Regions from separate parts of the Streptomyces stoeckheimensis genome, predicted to be linked through region 1. Evidence: riboswitches for the same ligand, from Rfam matches in the RefSeq annotation. Region 1 holds a riboswitch; the other holds the start of a gene.
The links. Region 1 has a riboswitch for cobalamin ahead of ACE1OC_RS04205 (CbtB domain-containing protein). Riboswitches for the same ligand answer to the same signal wherever they lie in the genome.

Region 1 (7,391 bases):
CCGGCGACATGCCGGGCAGCGCTGTTGTCGGCGAATGCGACGATGCGGTGTTGCGCGCTCGCATCGTTGCTTCCCTGGTATGTGCGAGTGATCTCCGCTTCTGCGCCGGTACCGTCGAACCAGGGAAGAGTGCAGGCGTGTGTCCCTCCGGTGGGCGGGGGAGCAGCGGTTCCCCCGCCTGCGTCGATGGCGTGCCAGTGGTACGTGCTGTTCCAAGGCAGGGCGGCCGGCGACAGCAGATCAGTACGGGGGAGTCCACGTCCGGCGGCGGGGGACGGAAGGATCGCTGCGGCCGACACGAGTTCGGGCCTAGTCTGTCCGGCTTGGTCGGTGGGCGCGTCACTCACCAACCGCGGAAGTCCCCACAAGCCAGCGGAGAATAGGGCTGCCCCGGCGAGTGTGGCTGCCCCGGCTCGGCGGCGTGTCCGATGGCGCCGTACTCGGTCTTGCACATCGTCCACCCCTGTACTGAGTGCGATGAGGGGCTCGGCGCCATCGACGAATCCGCACAACTGGGCGCCCAGTTCGTCCTGCTGGAGCGGGCGAAAGCCGTCACTCATGCGGGTAGGCCTCCTGCCGTGGCTTGTACGACGCGATCGCCGGTGGGCCACTGCGGAGCGGCTCTGTCGTATATGTGGTCTCGGCGAGATGGGTGTTGAGGATGCGGCGGGCCCGCATGAGTCGCGAGCGTACCGCCGTGCTCGTCGACCCGGTCTGCCGGGCGACCTCCTCCACCGGGAGATCCAGCAAGTGGTGCAGCACGATGGCACGACGCTGCTCCGGACCGAGCCGCCGCAGCGCCGCGACGAGTGCGACGTGGTCGGGGGCGAGCCCGGGGAGGTCGGGTGGCGGCCCGTGCCGGAAGTGAGCGCGGAGCCGGTTGCGGGTCCTGCGCCAGGAACTGACCGCGAGCCGCAGGGCGACCGTACGTACCCATGGTGTGGGATCGCCGTGCGCCGCCAGGTGTTCCCACCGCGGCCATGCCCGGGCGTACGCCTCCTGGACCGCATCCTCCGCCTCGCCGACGTCGCCGGTCACCGCGTATACGACAGCCACCAGCCGCTGGGCGCTCTCGGCGTAGAAGCGCTCGAAGTCCTTTTGCCTGTTCTGCTCGGGCTGTTCGTTCATGGACCAGGGCTCCGCGGCTCGTCGCGGTGCCGGCCGTGCGGGCGCAAGCGCCGTGTCACGGGGGCGACCAGTGCATCGACCTCGGTGAGACGCAGGGGCCGGGCGAGCGCCAGAACGGACACGACGATGGTGCTCGTGCCCAGCAGCAGACCGGCGGCATAGCCTGTGAGTCCCTGCCCCATCCGTTCCGTGAGCCACCGGCCTCCGGCGTAGGCCATGATGGCTCCGGGCAGGCACGCGACGGCGATGCGCACATGAGTGCCGAGCACGCCGTTGAAGGGGTGCCCCAACCGACGTCTCAATGCACACACCGTGCAGTACAGGCCTGCCGTACAGGCAGCCGCATAGGCACCCGCGATTCCGACGACGGCCCACCGTGGTGGCAGCAGGAGGTATGCGGCGGACGAGAGGGCCGCGTTGGTCCCGGCTATGACCAGCGTCAATAGGAACGGGGTCCGGGTGTCGCCCAGTGCGTAGAAACCGCGAGAGAGCACGTACTGGGCGGAGAATGCCGCCAAGCCCGGAGCGAATGCCACCAGTACCCAGCCGATCGCCTGTGAATCGGCCTCACTGACCTGTCCGTACTGATACGCCACGCCGGTCAGCTGGGGCGCGAGCGTCAGGAAGACCGCAGCGGCGGGGACGATCGCGACCGCCGTCGTCCGCAGTCCTCGGGACAGATCCGAGCTCACCCGGGCCATGTCGCCGTCGGCGGCGGCCCGGCTCATCCGCGGCAACAGGGCGGTGACCAGGGAGACCGTGATGATGCCCTGTGGCACCACCCACAACTGGTACGCGCTGCTGTAGGCGGTGTAGCCCACGCCTTCGATGACCCCATCGGCAACGGCCCGCACTCCGGTGGACGTGGTCAGTCGCGTCACCACCCAGTACGCCAGCTGGTTCGCCAGGACGAGCAGCAGCGTCCACACGGCGGCCCGCAGTGGCCGGCCGAGGCCCGCCCCACGCCAGTCGAATCTCGGACGCCAGCGGAATCCGGCTGCGCGCAAGGAGGGCAGCAGGGCAATCGCCTGGACGGCGATACCTGCGGTGCTGCCGACGCCGAGCAGGAGCAGCTGGGCGTCACTCACGTCGCCCGCTGATCTCGCCTCGACCGCCACGGCCAGGTACAAGCCGAAGACGGCGATGACGACGACGTTGTTGAGCACCGGGGTCCACATCATCGCGCCGAACCGGTCGCGCGCGTTGAGCACCTGGCCGAGCACCGTGAACACGCCGTAGAAGAGGATCTGAGGCAGGCAGTAGCGGGCAAGGGTGATGGTCAGCTCTCGCTGCGCACCCGTGTAGTCCGTGTACGCGGCGACGATCCAGGGCGCGGCGAGCACGGCCGCCGCGGTGATCGCGGTCAGTGCCCCGAGGCACAGGGTGATCAGCCTGTCGGTGTAGGCGACGCCGGCGTCCGCATGCTCCTTCGCGGCACGAACCAGCTCCGGCACGAACACCGAGTTCAGCGCCCCGCCGATCAGCAGGATGTAGACGATGTTCGGCACGGTGTTGGCGACGTTGTAGGCATCTCCGAGCAGCGCCGTTCCCAGCGCGGCGACGATGACCGCGCTGCGCACGAAGCCGGTGATCCGCGACGCGAGCGACCCGAGCATCATCACGGTGCCACCGCGGAGCCGACCGGTCCGGGCCTGCGGTGGCGTCTTGTCTGCGGACTCCGTCCGCTCCGGCGTCGTCACGCCCCGCCCCTCCGCACGCCATCAGGAAGCGGCCGGAAAGTTCCTGCCACACGACAGGACGGCCAGGCGTGCAAGAGGTAAGCGGGCCCTTCCCGCCGCCCTCCCGCCGGAGGGGCGTGGACCGGATTGAGGAGGCCTCCGACATGGCCGTGGCCGAGGCGCAGATGACTGAACGCACCAGCGGTTTCGAGATAGCGCGCACGACCGTCGAGCAGCACCGTGGATACCTCAGTAGCCTCAGTGGGCGCACATCGGTGGACCAGGTGAGCTTTCTGCAGCTGCCGTCCTGGGCGGCTGTCAAGGAAGGCTGGACGGCGGAGCGGCTCGGCTGGTTCGACGGTTCGGGCCGCCAGCACGGCGCCGCCCAGGTGCTGTACCGGCCGCTGCCGGGAACCCGTCGCTACTTCGCGTATCTGCCGGAGGGGCCTCAGCTGGACTGGGCCGATCCCAGGCTGACGGACATGCTCCAGCTGCTGCTGGACCATTTGCGCTCCGCGGGGGCGTTCGCCGTACGCATGGGCCCGCCGCTGCCGTACCGGCGCTGGCATGCGTCGACGCTCAAAACGGCCGTGGGACCGGGACGCCGGGTCGAGGACGTGGTACCGGATCTCGTGGATCCGGTGGGTGCGGCAGTGGGCGACCGGCTCCGGACCGCCGGATGGCGACGCTGCGGAGAGGAGGGCGGTGCCGGCGACGCCCAACCCCGCTACCTCTTCGAGGTGCCACTGGCCGGCCGTAGCACCGACGACCTGTGGTCCGGCCTGAACCAGGAGTGGCGCCGCAACATCAAGAAGGCATCGAAAGCCGGGGTCGAGACCTTCCTCGGCACGGGCGACGACGTGGCGACCTTCTACGAGCTGCTGCAGGTCACCGAGCGGCGCGACGGCTTCCGACTGGGACGGTCGCTGGACTACTTCCAGCGGCAGTACAGGGAGCTGAATGCGGAGGAACCGGGACGTATGAGGCTGTATCTCGCACGGCATGCGGATGAGGTGCTCGCCGCCCACACCATGATCGTGGCGGGACGGCGCGTCTGGTACCAGACGGGAGCTTCCGCCGACCACCGTCGTGAAGTACGGCCGAGCAACGCCTTGCAGTGGCGGATGATCCGGGACGCGCACACGCTGGGCGCGTTGGTATACGACATGCGCGGTGTGCCCGCGACTTTGGATCCGCAGGAGCGCGCCTTCGGGCTGATGCGCTGGAAGCTCGGCACCGGAGGTGAGGTCGTCGAGACACTCGGCGAGTGGGAGCTGCCGCTGCAGGGTGCTGTCAATAGGACGCTGCACCGAGCCATGCAGGTGTATCTCTCCCGTCGCTGAGGTCAGCCGAGGGGCATGCGGATTGGTCATGGGGCAACCTTAATCCCACGTGCTAATCCATTTAGTAGACTAGTTGATGCTGTGGCGGGCCTGCCCGGTTTCGCCAAACAGACGATTAAGGGATGAATCGACACGCAAGAGGCGAGAACCCGTCGATGTGGCAGCGTCATGCCGACGGTCTGGTGGGCAGGCGGCAGGGACGTGCTCCGCATGCGCTTGTCGCAGTCCGGCAGGTCCGGCGGAAGAGCCCGGCCGGAGCGCGGGCCCGCGCATTTACGGTGTCGACCCCACGGCTGAGATCAACATCACCCGCTTGTCATGCACCTTCTCTTTTCGCGACAACTGCGCATCTGCGGGCGCTATTTGAGTCGTGAAGCCGAATCGCGCGATTCTCTCTGCTGCCTCGCACGCCCTTGGCGTGGTCGATGCTTCGCGGTACCTTCGCGACGAATCATTCGACGGCAGGCGGAAGCCGGTGGGAATCCGGCACGGTCGCGCCACTGTATGCCTGTACATCGCTCACGGACTGGGCGGTGCACGTTCGGCAAGTCAGACCCGCCGCCGTCACTTCGAGCTCCACCCGACCGGGACGCGTGTTCCCACAGGAGGTCCTGCTATGGCGCAGTCCGTTGCTCCGCCGATCGTTTCCGCCCCAGTCGCACCTGCCGCGCTGCCGATCCGTGCGGTCCTGCCCTGGGCGGCCTTCTTCGGAACCCTGATGCTCCTCCTGCTGTTCTTCGTCGGCGCGGAACAGGGCGCCACGGCGGTGTTCTCGGGCGACGGTGTGCACGAATGGGTGCACGACGGCCGTCACCTGCTCGGCTTCCCCTGCCACTGACACGAAGGCGAGCGAACACATGAACTCCGCAACCGTCAGAAACCTTCTGGTACGCGGCATGCTCGCCGGCCTGGCCGCCGGGCTACTCGCGCTGGCCGTGGCCTACTTCCTCGGCGAGCCGCAGATCGACGCGGGCATCGCATACGAGGACGCGCACAGCACGGAACATGGGATCGAAGTGGTCAGCCGCACCATGCAGGCCACTACCGGTCTTGCCACCGGCATCCTCATCTACGGCGTCGCGCTGGGCGGGATCGCTGCCCTGGCGTTCTGCTTCGCCCTCGGCCGGATCGGCCGCTTCAGCGCGCGAGCGACCGCTGTCCTGCTGTCGCTCGGCGCCCTGATCGCGGTCTACGTCGTGCCGTTCCTGAAGTACCCCGGAAATCCCCCGGCCGTCAGCGACGCCGACACCATCGGGCAGCGCACCACCCTCTACTTCCTCATGATGGTGCTCAGTGTCCTGCTGGCCGTAGCCACGGTAATCCTCGGCAAGCGCCTCGCGCCGCGTCTGGGCGATTGGAACGCCACGATCGCGGCCGGCTCCTTCTTCATCCTGGCCGTCGGCCTGGCCTACGCGTTCCTCCCGGCCGTCAACGAGATGCCGAAGGACTTTTCCGCCAACGTGGTGTGGGAGTTCCGTCTTGCGGCGCTCGCCATTCAGGCCACGTTGTGGGCTTCCTTCGGTCTCGTTTTCGGCTACCTCGCCGAACGGGTACTGGAGCCCAGGACTGCCGGGACAGGGCACCGGAGCGCGACCGTACCTTCGGCTCCGGCGTCTCTCTGAAGAGCGATGTGAAAGGGTCCGCCAGCCAGTCCTGGCGGACCCTCGCCACTATGCGGTCCCGTGGACCACGCAGGCGGCTGCCGCGATCCGACCGTTGTTGCGCCAGCAGATGTAGAACCCGCCCCATTCCGGTGGGGCCGCTGGAGCCTGGCGCGGACACCTGGTCTGCCGCCATCGTCGTAGGCGTGTTACCTCCCGTGGGTCCAGCCAGGCCCCCGCGCGGCATCCAGGACGTCGAGGCGGCTGCTGAGGCAGGCTGACCGCCAAGTAGCTGGCCCTTGGAGCACAGGTAGCTACCTTCATCGGCGTTCGCGTCTACGCGATGGCACGGGCGCGGGAGAAGGCGACGACAGGGCCGAACGCGCCGCGCTGGGCCCCACGCAGTCCGCGAGCGTCGGGGCCTTCCGTCACGCTCTGCGACGTACCGGACAGGCGGCTGGTAGCCGTGAGGCGCCCGCCGCCGGTTCGGAGGGACGATGAGACGGTGGGAGCGGGCGAGAGGAGATCGGAGCCCGGGGTCCGGCCGGTACGGGCTGCCGTACGAGTGAGCGGAAGGGTGCCGGGATGAGTGCGTCCGATGCGTTCCGGGTCGAGGTCGGCGGGACGGGTGCGGGCCCGGCGGCCCCCGGCGGGCTGCTGGACGTGCTGAGCCTGGCCGCGGTGGTGCTGGACGACAGCGGGCGGATCGCGCTGTGGAGCCCGCAGGCCGAGGAACTGTTCGGATATTCCGCCGACGAGGCGCTGGGGCGGTTCGCGGGCCCCCTGCTGGTCGACGAGCAGCACCTCGATTTCGTCATCGGGCTGTTCGCCCGCGTGATGGAGAGCGGGCGGCGCTGGGCGGGCGGCTTCCCGGTCCGGCACAAGGACGGCAGTACGCGGCTGGTGGAGTTCCGCAACATGCGGCTGCAGGACGACCAGGGAGGCCACTACGCGCTGGGGATCGCCACCGACCAGGTGACGCTGCGGCGTGTGGAGCGGGACCTGGCGCTGTCCTTGCGGCTGATCTCCCAGTCACCGATCGGGCTCGGGGTCATGGACACCGATCTGCGGTTCATGCTGGTCAATCCGGCGCTGGAAGGCATGAACGGCGGCTCGGCCCAGGACCGTGCCGGACCCGACGCGGGGCAGACGCCGCCGTTTCTGAGGGGGGACGCCATCGAGTCGGTGATGCGCGAGGTCCTCGCCACGGGGGTGCCGGCGCTGGACCGGTTCATGGTCGGGGACGCCCCGGACGATCCCGGCCAGGAGCATGCCTGGTCGGTCTCGTTCTACCGGCTGGAGGATCCCGCCGGGCGGGTGCTGGGCCTGGCCACCTCGGTGGTGGACGTCACCGCGCAGCACAGGGCGGCCGCCGACGCCGCCCGGGCACGGCGCCGCCTGGCACTCGTCGCCGATGCGTCGGCGCTGATCGGCACCACCCTCGACCTGGGACAGACGGCCCGGGAGCTGGCCGGGGTGTGCGTGCCCGAGGTGGCCGACCTGGTCACGGTGGATGTCCTCGACAGCGTCCTGCAGGGCGTGCGCACCGACGGGGCGCAGACCGGTCCGGCGCGCTTCCGCGCCTTGGCGGTGGTATCGGCGTACCCCACCGAGGCCGCACGGGCCCCGGACCCCGTCGG
Region 2 (7,391 bases), 1.9 Mb from region 1:
GCCCCGACTCCTCCAACCGGCCGAGCTCGCGGTAGATCTGCTGGTGCGTCGCGGACCAGAAGTACCCGATCGACTTGTCGAACCGCCGGGTCAGCTCCAGCCCCGACGAGGGCTTCTCGAGCAGGGCGGTGAGGATGGCGTGCGGGAGCGACATGCGGCCATCCTAGGTTTGCGGCAGATCGAGGACCGCGATGCCCTTCTCCAGGGCGAGGGCCACGGGTTCGTCCGAGCCGCCCTTTCGACGGTGGCGACGGCGACCCGGTCCCCGTCCGGCCGGCAGGCCGTCCCGGCCTCGCCGTCCAGCCCCTCCGGCGAGCTACCGCCAGGCGGCCAGCGCCTCCGGGTTGCGGGGGCCGGGGGCGTCGGGAGCGAGCAGGCCGTGGGCCCGCAACAGCGCGGCCACCGCCGGGGACCAGGCCTGGCGCAGGCCCGCCTCGGTCAGGAGGGCCGGCTCCGAGAGGAGGGCCTCCGCCGGACCGAAGCGGATGCCCGCCGGGGTGAGGACCGCCGCGTCGTCGGCCCAGCGGACCGCCAGGTCCACGTCGTGGGTGGCCATGACCACCGTCGTGCCGGAGGCGCGCAGTCCCGCGAGGACGTCGAGGAGCCGCTCCTGGCCGTCCGGGTCCAGGCCGGCCGTCGGCTCGTCCAGGATCAGCACCCGCGGAGCCATCGCCACCGCCCCCGCGATCGCCGCGCGCTTGCGCTGGCCGTAGGAGAGCAGGTGGGTGGGGCGGTCCCGGAGCCGGGTGATGTCCAGGGCGGCGAGGGCCGCGTCCACGCGGGCGCGGACCTCCGGAGCGGACAGTCCCAGGTTCATCGGGCCGAAGGAGACGTCCTGTTCGACCGAAGCCGCGAACAGCTGGTCGTCGGGGTCCTGCACCACCAGCTGGACGGACGTGCGCAGCCGGGTCAGTCCGGCCCGGTCGTACGAGACCTCCGTGCCGTCCAGCCACAGCGATCCCGCGCCGGGCCGCAGGCCGCCGCTCAGCAGCCGCATCAGCGTGGTCTTGCCGCTGCCGTTGCGGCCCAGCAGGGCCAGCGCCCGGCCCGGCGCGATGGCGAAGTCGACGCCGGTCAGGACCGCCGGGCCGTCCTCGTAGGCGTAGCCCGCGCCGGACAGTTCCACCACCGGGTTCAGTGACGGGTTCACGAGTACAGCCCCTTCAGGGTGAGGGTCAGGGTGATCAGGGCCGCCAGCAGGCCGGCGGTGGCCGTCAGGAAGCGCCACGACAGGGCCGCCTCCGGTACGAGGACCCGCAGCGCGCCGTCGTAGCCGCGTCCGGCCAGACCCGCCTGGAGCTTGGCCGCGCGGTCGAAGGCCCGTACGAAGGAGGTGGCGGCCAGTCCGGCCAGGGAACGCCACAGCGCCGCCCGGCCGGTGTGCCCGAGCCGGGCGGCCTGGGCCCGGCGGACCTGGGCCATGGAGTCGAGCAGCAGGAAGCCGATCCGGTACATGACCAGGGCCACGTCCACCACGGGGGCCGGCACCCCGGCCCGGACCAGCCGGGGCAGTACGTCGGAGACCGGGGTGGTGAAGGCGAACAGCAGCAGCCCGAGCGAGGCCGCCGAGGTGCGCAGCAGCAGTTCGGCGGCGAGCCGGGGGCCGTCGGGGGCCAGGGACACCGGCCCCGCCGGGCCGCCGACCGCGAACAGCAGGGGCAGCGCCCCGGTGAAGCAGAAGCCGAGCGGGATCCGGAAGGCCCGCCAGAGCTGCCGGCCAGCCACCCCGGCCGGGCCGAGCAGCACGGCGAGGGTGGCGGCGGCCACCAGCGGCCCGCCCGGCCAGGGCGGCAGGCACACGGCGGTGACCGTCAGCCCGATCCCGAGCAGGGCCTTCTCCAGCGGGTGCCGGCCGCGCCAGCGACTGCCGTGCGCGGCCACGTCGATCGGCAGCACCCGGCTACGCCTCCGGTGCGGCGGCGGGAGCGGCCGCGGCGGCGGCCGCACCCTGGCGGCGGCCCTTGCGGACCCCGAAGTAGTACGCGAGGACGCCCGCGCCCAGCGCCGCCTGCAAGGCGAACAGCGCGGACTCGACCTCGCCGGAGGGGGGCTCGTACAGCGGGGAGAACCAGGGCTCGTAGTCCGGCTTCAGCTCGGTGATCGCCGCCTCCGCCTGCGCGTCGGCGCCGGTGAAGGGCTCCTCCTTGCCCTCGCCCAGCCCCAGGGCGATCGGCAGGACGGCCAGCGCCGCCACCAGGAGCAGCAGCAGGGTGTTGATCTTCGCGTTCTTGGACATGCCGTTCATCAGGCCGCCGCCTTCTCTCCGGTACGGGGGGCCGTCAGCTTGGCGACGCCCAGCCGGACCAGGTCCGACTTGCTCGACGCCATCAGCAGCCGCATCACCAGGACGGTCAGCAGCCCCTCGCTCACGGCCAGCGGGATCTGCGTGACCGCGAAGATCCCGCCGAACTTCGCGAGCGAGCCCGCGATTCCGGAGGCCGGGTCAGGGAAGGCCAGGGCGAGCTGCACGCTGGTGACGCAGTAGGTGACCAGATCGGCGAAGAAGGCGCCGAAGAACACGGTCACCATCAGCGGGAGTCCGGACTTCCGCAGGAGCCGGTAGACGGCGTAGCCCGCCCACGGGCCGGCGATGGCCATAGAGAAGACGTTGGCGCCGAGGGTGGTGAGCCCGCCGTGCGCCAGCAGCAGGGCCTGGAACAGCAGGGTGATCGTGCCGAGCACCGCCATGATCGGCGGCCGGAACAGGATCGCCCCGAGCCCGGTGCCGGTGGGGTGCGAGCAACTGCCCGTCACCGAAGGGATCTTCAGGGCGGACAGGACGAAGGTGAAGGCCCCGGACGCACCGAGCAGCAGCGTGCTCTCCGGGTTGGCCTTCACCTCGCGGGTGAGCGAGCGGACGCCGTGGACGACGAAGGGGGCGGACACGGCGCCCCAGGCGACCGCGTGCAAAGGGGGCAGGAACCCCTCGGCTATATGCATGAGTAGGGAGACCTCTCCAGCACCTCGTGGATGGACAACGCGCCCCGGCCGGTCTCCTGGCTCACGGGTTGACGTCCATGCTCCGCCTTCCCGGGCAGCGCGGAACCTCCCGCGCAGCCCAGTGGCTTTCCCGCAGGAGTGGAGCCGGACTTCCCGATCACAGTGGCGAGGGCCGCACCGGTTTCCCACCGGTTTCCCGAACACCAAGGCCCGCTGACCCTAGTCGGCCGCACGGACCGGGAACAACCCGCCCCAATCGCGCCGAGCGGTGACCGGATTCCGCTTGTGCGTCACGCCGCGTGTCGGCGCCGTCGCCGTCCGCCTCAATGCCCCGGGCTGAAAAGGGAGTTCCACAGCTCCGTGACCGCCGAAGGCGGGCTGTCCCGCGTCGCCGCACTATTCCGGCCGTGCTGTTTCACCCGGACGACCCGGACGGGTGCGGCCGGGTGGCGGGCCTGCCGTGTGCCGGTGAGTCTGGGCGGGTGGCTACCGGAGGAGCACGACGATGACTGACAAGGCCATGTCTCATGACGACCTGCGTGCCGTGGTGATCAACTGCACCCTCAAGCGGTCGCCGGAACGGAGCCACACGCAGGGCCTGATCGACATCAGCACCGGCATCATGCAGCGCCAGGGTGTCCAGGTCGAGGTCCTCAGGGCAGTGGACCTCGACATCGCGACCGGCGTCTGGCCGGACATGACGGACCACGGCTGGGAGACCGACGAGTGGCCGGTCATCTACTCCAAGGTCATGGCCGCGGACATCCTCACGCTGGCCGGGCCCGTATGGCTGGGTGACAACTCCTCGGTCATGAAGAAGGTGATCGAGCGCCTGTACGCCTGCTCGTCGATCCTCAACGAGCTCGGCCAGTACGCCTACTACGGCCGCGTGGGCGGCTGCCTGATCACCGGCAACGAGGACGGCGCCAAGCACTGCGCGATGAACGTCCTGTACAGCCTCCAGCACCTCGGATACGTCATTCCGCCGCAGGCGGACGCGGGCTGGGTCGGCGAGGCCGGCCCGGGCCCGTCGTACCTCGACCCCGGCTCCGGCGGGCCGGACAACGACTTCACGAACCGCAACACGACCTTCATGACCTGGAACCAGCTCCACCTGGCGAGGATGCTCAAGGACACCGGTGGCATCCCCGCCCACGGAAACCAGCGCTCCGAGTGGGACGCCGGCTGCCGGTTCGACTTCGAGAACCCCGAGCACCGTTGAGCTAGGCCGTCAGATGAGGTCGCGGTGGCGGCCCACCTTGGTGGAGAAGAGGTAGAGCGGGGGTAGGAGGGCGGCGGCGCAGACGGTCCAGAGCGCGGTACGGGCGCCGAAGTGGGTGGCGAGGAGGCCGGCGGTGAGCGCGCCGAGGGGCAGCGCGCCCCAGGAGACGAAACGGACCGTGGCCATCACGCGGGACAGCAGTTCCGGGGGCGACTGCGTCTGCCGGTAGGTGCGGGTGGTGATCGAGCCGATGACGGTGCCGAAGGCGAAGCCGGCGTTGCCCAGGGCGAACCAGTACGCGTCCCCCGCCGACGTGGTCAGCGGGGCGAGCAGGAGCAGCGCGCCGCCCGTCAGATCGGCCAGGATGATGCCCCGTGCGGTGCCGAGGCGTGTGGTCACGCGGACCGCGACGGCGGCGCCGGCGAGCGCGCCGACCCCGTCCATGGCAAGGACGAGACCGAGCTGCACGGAGTCGAGGCCGGCTCCGCGGACCAGGTAGAGGGGGGTGAGGGTGACGAGGGCCGCGTTGAGGAAGTTGGCGGCGGTCGCCCAGATCATGCAGGGGCGCATGACCGGGTGCTTGGTGACGTACCGCCATCCCGCGCGCATCAGCCGCAGCGCGCTCTCGCCGGTGCGGGGTGCGGGGCGGCTCTCGGGGAGGGTGCGCAAGAGCACGGCGGAGGCCAGGTAGCTGGCGGCGTCCACGACGATCGCGCCGACCGGGCCCGTCGCACCGATCAGGACGCCGCCGAGGGAGGGGCCGCCGGTGTCGGTGACGGCGTGCGTGCCCGACATGACGCTGTTGCGGGCGGCCAGCTGCCGGGCCGGGACGACGGCGGGCAGGAAGGTCGAGTTGCCGATGTCGAACAGCACGGTCGCCGAGCCGGTGACGAGCGCCGCGAACAGCAGGTGCGGATACGTGAGCGTGCCGATCCACCAGGCGAGCGGCAGCGATCCGAGCGCCGCGAACCGTACGAGGTCCAGCGTGACCTGGAGTCGGCGCAGCGGCACGCGCTGCGCGAGGACGCCGGCCGGGAGGCTGAGCAGCAGCCAGGAGACCTGCCCGGCGGCGGCGAGCAGGGCGACCTGGAAAGCGGTGGCGTCCAGAACGGTGAGGGCGACGAGCGGCAGGGCGAGGACGGTGACGGCGGTGCCTGCGCCGCTGACCGTGGCGGCGGCCCAGAAGCGCCAGAAGACGCCCGGCGATGAGGTCTCCCCTTCGTCGTCGCGTCGGTCGTGCTCTTGGATCGCCTGTGTTCCGCTCATGCGGAGCCCACCCCCGGGTCTTGTCAGTCTCTTTTGGGAACTCACTCGTTCCAGGTGAGTTTCTATCCGGAACTGACCCCATGGCGCAAGATGGTCCCGGCGAACGGCCGCCGTGCGCGCAGAAGTGGAGACGTAGTGATGAGGTCGATCCCCGAGCGGGACGCCGCCTGCGCGATCGCGCAAGCCGCGGCGGTGGTCGGCGACTGGTGGAGCCTGCTCCTGATCCGGGAGGCCGCCCGAGGACACCACAAGTTCGACGCGCTCCAGGAGGAGCTGGGCATCTCCCGGAAGGTCCTCGCCGAGCGCCTGGCGCACCTGGTGGAGACGGGAGTGCTGGAGAAGGTCCCGTACCAGGAGCGGCCGACGCGGCACGAGTACCGGCTGACCGAGAGCGGCCGGGGGCTGCTGCCGGTCCTGCTGTCGATGCAGGACTGGGCCGACCGCTGGCTCCTCGGCGACGGCTCTCTCAGCGGCACCGCCGGCGAGACGAGCGCGGAGGCACGGCGCGTCGCGGACCTGACGGGCCGGCGGCTGCCGCGCCTGCGGCTGTCCGGTCACCGAGACGGCGCGCCGGTTGACCCGGTGGCCGACAGCGTGGCCACCGTCCTGTTCTGCTATCCGGCGACGGGGAGCCCCAGCCCCCTACCGGAGGGCTGGTCGCGCATCCCCGGCACCGTCGGCTGCACGCTGGAGAACCGGCTCTTCCGGGACGCCTACGAGGACTTCCGCGCCGCGGGTGCGGAGGTGCGCGGCGTCAGCACCCAACGCCCCGACGAACAGCGCGTGTTCGCGAGCCAGGAGGGCATCCCCTTCACCCTCCTCTCCGACGTCGACCTCCACCTCGCCACCGCCCTGCGCCTGCCCACCTTTCGTGCCGGACAACTGCTGCGACTGAAGCGGACCGTGCTGGTCGTCGACCGTGACGGCACGGTGCGGCACGCGCGCTTTCCGGTGACGGACATCCCGGCAGCGGTGAACGAGGCGCTGGCCGAGGTGCGGCGCCTGGCCGCGGAGGACTGACATCGCGTCGTCGCGGGGTTCCGTCACAGGCGGGCGTCAGAGCCGATCTCGCAGGCAGGTGCGGACGCACCTGGCCGCCCTGCTCAAGGGGTCCGGCGGGATGCCGGCGCACGGCAACCGGCGCTCCCTGTGGGACGCGGGCCGCCGCTTCGACTTCCCGAATCCCGAGCACCGGTAGGCGCCGGCCCGGCCTCCCGCCGGCGGGTGCTCAGCAGACGTTCGGGTGCGCGATGTCCAGGACGAAGCGCTCCGGGGCGTGCAGCTTGAAGGAGGTGTAGGCGGGCTTGGTGTCGAAGGCGGCGCCGAAGGTGACGTACCCCTCGTAGTCGCCGGTCAGGGCGATGCCCTTCAGCTTGGGCAGGTAGATCTTGAGGAGCTTGGGCCCGCGGTAGACGTTGTTGCCCGCGTCGTCGTGTCCGGCGGCGGGGTGCAGGCGGATCTCCAGGAAGTACCGCCCGGCCAGCGGGACGGGCTTGCCCGACCCGTCGTAGACCAGCTTGGTGACGGGGGTGACGGTGACCCCGGGGACGTACCCCTGAAGGTCGATGACCACCCGGTCGTACGTGCAGTGACCGCCCCAGCGGGCATTGACGACGAGCGGAGTCTGGGTGGCTGTGGTGGTGGATGCGGCCGTGGTGGCTGCGGCGGAAGCCGGTGCGGCGAAGGCGAGCATGGTGGCGAGCAGTGCGCCCAACCCCAGTGCGGTGGCCTGCCGGCGGCGTGGACGGTTCATTGCGTCCCCTCGATTCCGAGAGACGGGGAACGGTGTCACCCGTGAAGACGCGCCCGGTACGGTCGTGGTTGCACCGGGATCACCCGCTCTGCCGGGTCCCGCCGGGTCCCACAGCGTACCGCCGGATTCGCCCCGGTCAGCTGGGCAGGAGGGCGTTCAGCTCGGCGTCGAGGTCGTAGTGCCGGTGCTCCTGGCCGCGGGGCACCAGCT

Region 2: another riboswitch for cobalamin. It lies ahead of ACE1OC_RS12865 (energy-coupling factor ABC transporter permease); the one in region 1 lies ahead of ACE1OC_RS04205 (CbtB domain-containing protein).

What each region holds. Positions count from the first base shown of each region.
Region 1 is NZ_CP169550.1:928,901-936,291, reverse strand. Features, by position in the region: gene ACE1OC_RS04220 (SigE family RNA polymerase sigma factor) at 553-1,128, opposite strand; gene murJ (murein biosynthesis integral membrane protein MurJ) at 1,125-2,828, opposite strand; gene ACE1OC_RS04210 (lipid II:glycine glycyltransferase FemX) at 2,972-4,150, shown strand; cobalamin riboswitch at 4,567-4,728, shown strand; gene ACE1OC_RS04205 (CbtB domain-containing protein) at 4,767-4,988, shown strand; gene ACE1OC_RS04200 (CbtA family protein) at 5,008-5,772, shown strand; gene ACE1OC_RS04195 (SpoIIE family protein phosphatase) at 6,337-7,391, shown strand, end outside.
Region 2 is NZ_CP169550.1:2,872,398-2,879,788, reverse strand. Features, by position in the region: gene ACE1OC_RS12885 (PadR family transcriptional regulator) at 1-154, opposite strand, end outside; gene ACE1OC_RS12880 (energy-coupling factor ABC transporter ATP-binding protein) at 317-1,150, opposite strand; gene cbiQ (cobalt ECF transporter T component CbiQ) at 1,147-1,896, opposite strand; gene ACE1OC_RS12870 (energy-coupling factor ABC transporter substrate-binding protein) at 1,901-2,236, opposite strand; gene ACE1OC_RS12865 (energy-coupling factor ABC transporter permease) at 2,245-2,940, opposite strand; cobalamin riboswitch at 2,969-3,163, opposite strand; gene ACE1OC_RS12860 (flavodoxin family protein) at 3,446-4,162, shown strand; gene ACE1OC_RS12855 (MFS transporter) at 4,172-5,428, opposite strand; gene ACE1OC_RS12850 (winged helix-turn-helix transcriptional regulator) at 5,567-6,448, shown strand; gene ACE1OC_RS12845 (AMIN-like domain-containing (lipo)protein) at 6,657-7,121, opposite strand; gene ACE1OC_RS12840 (SsgA family sporulation/cell division regulator) at 7,318-7,391, opposite strand, start outside.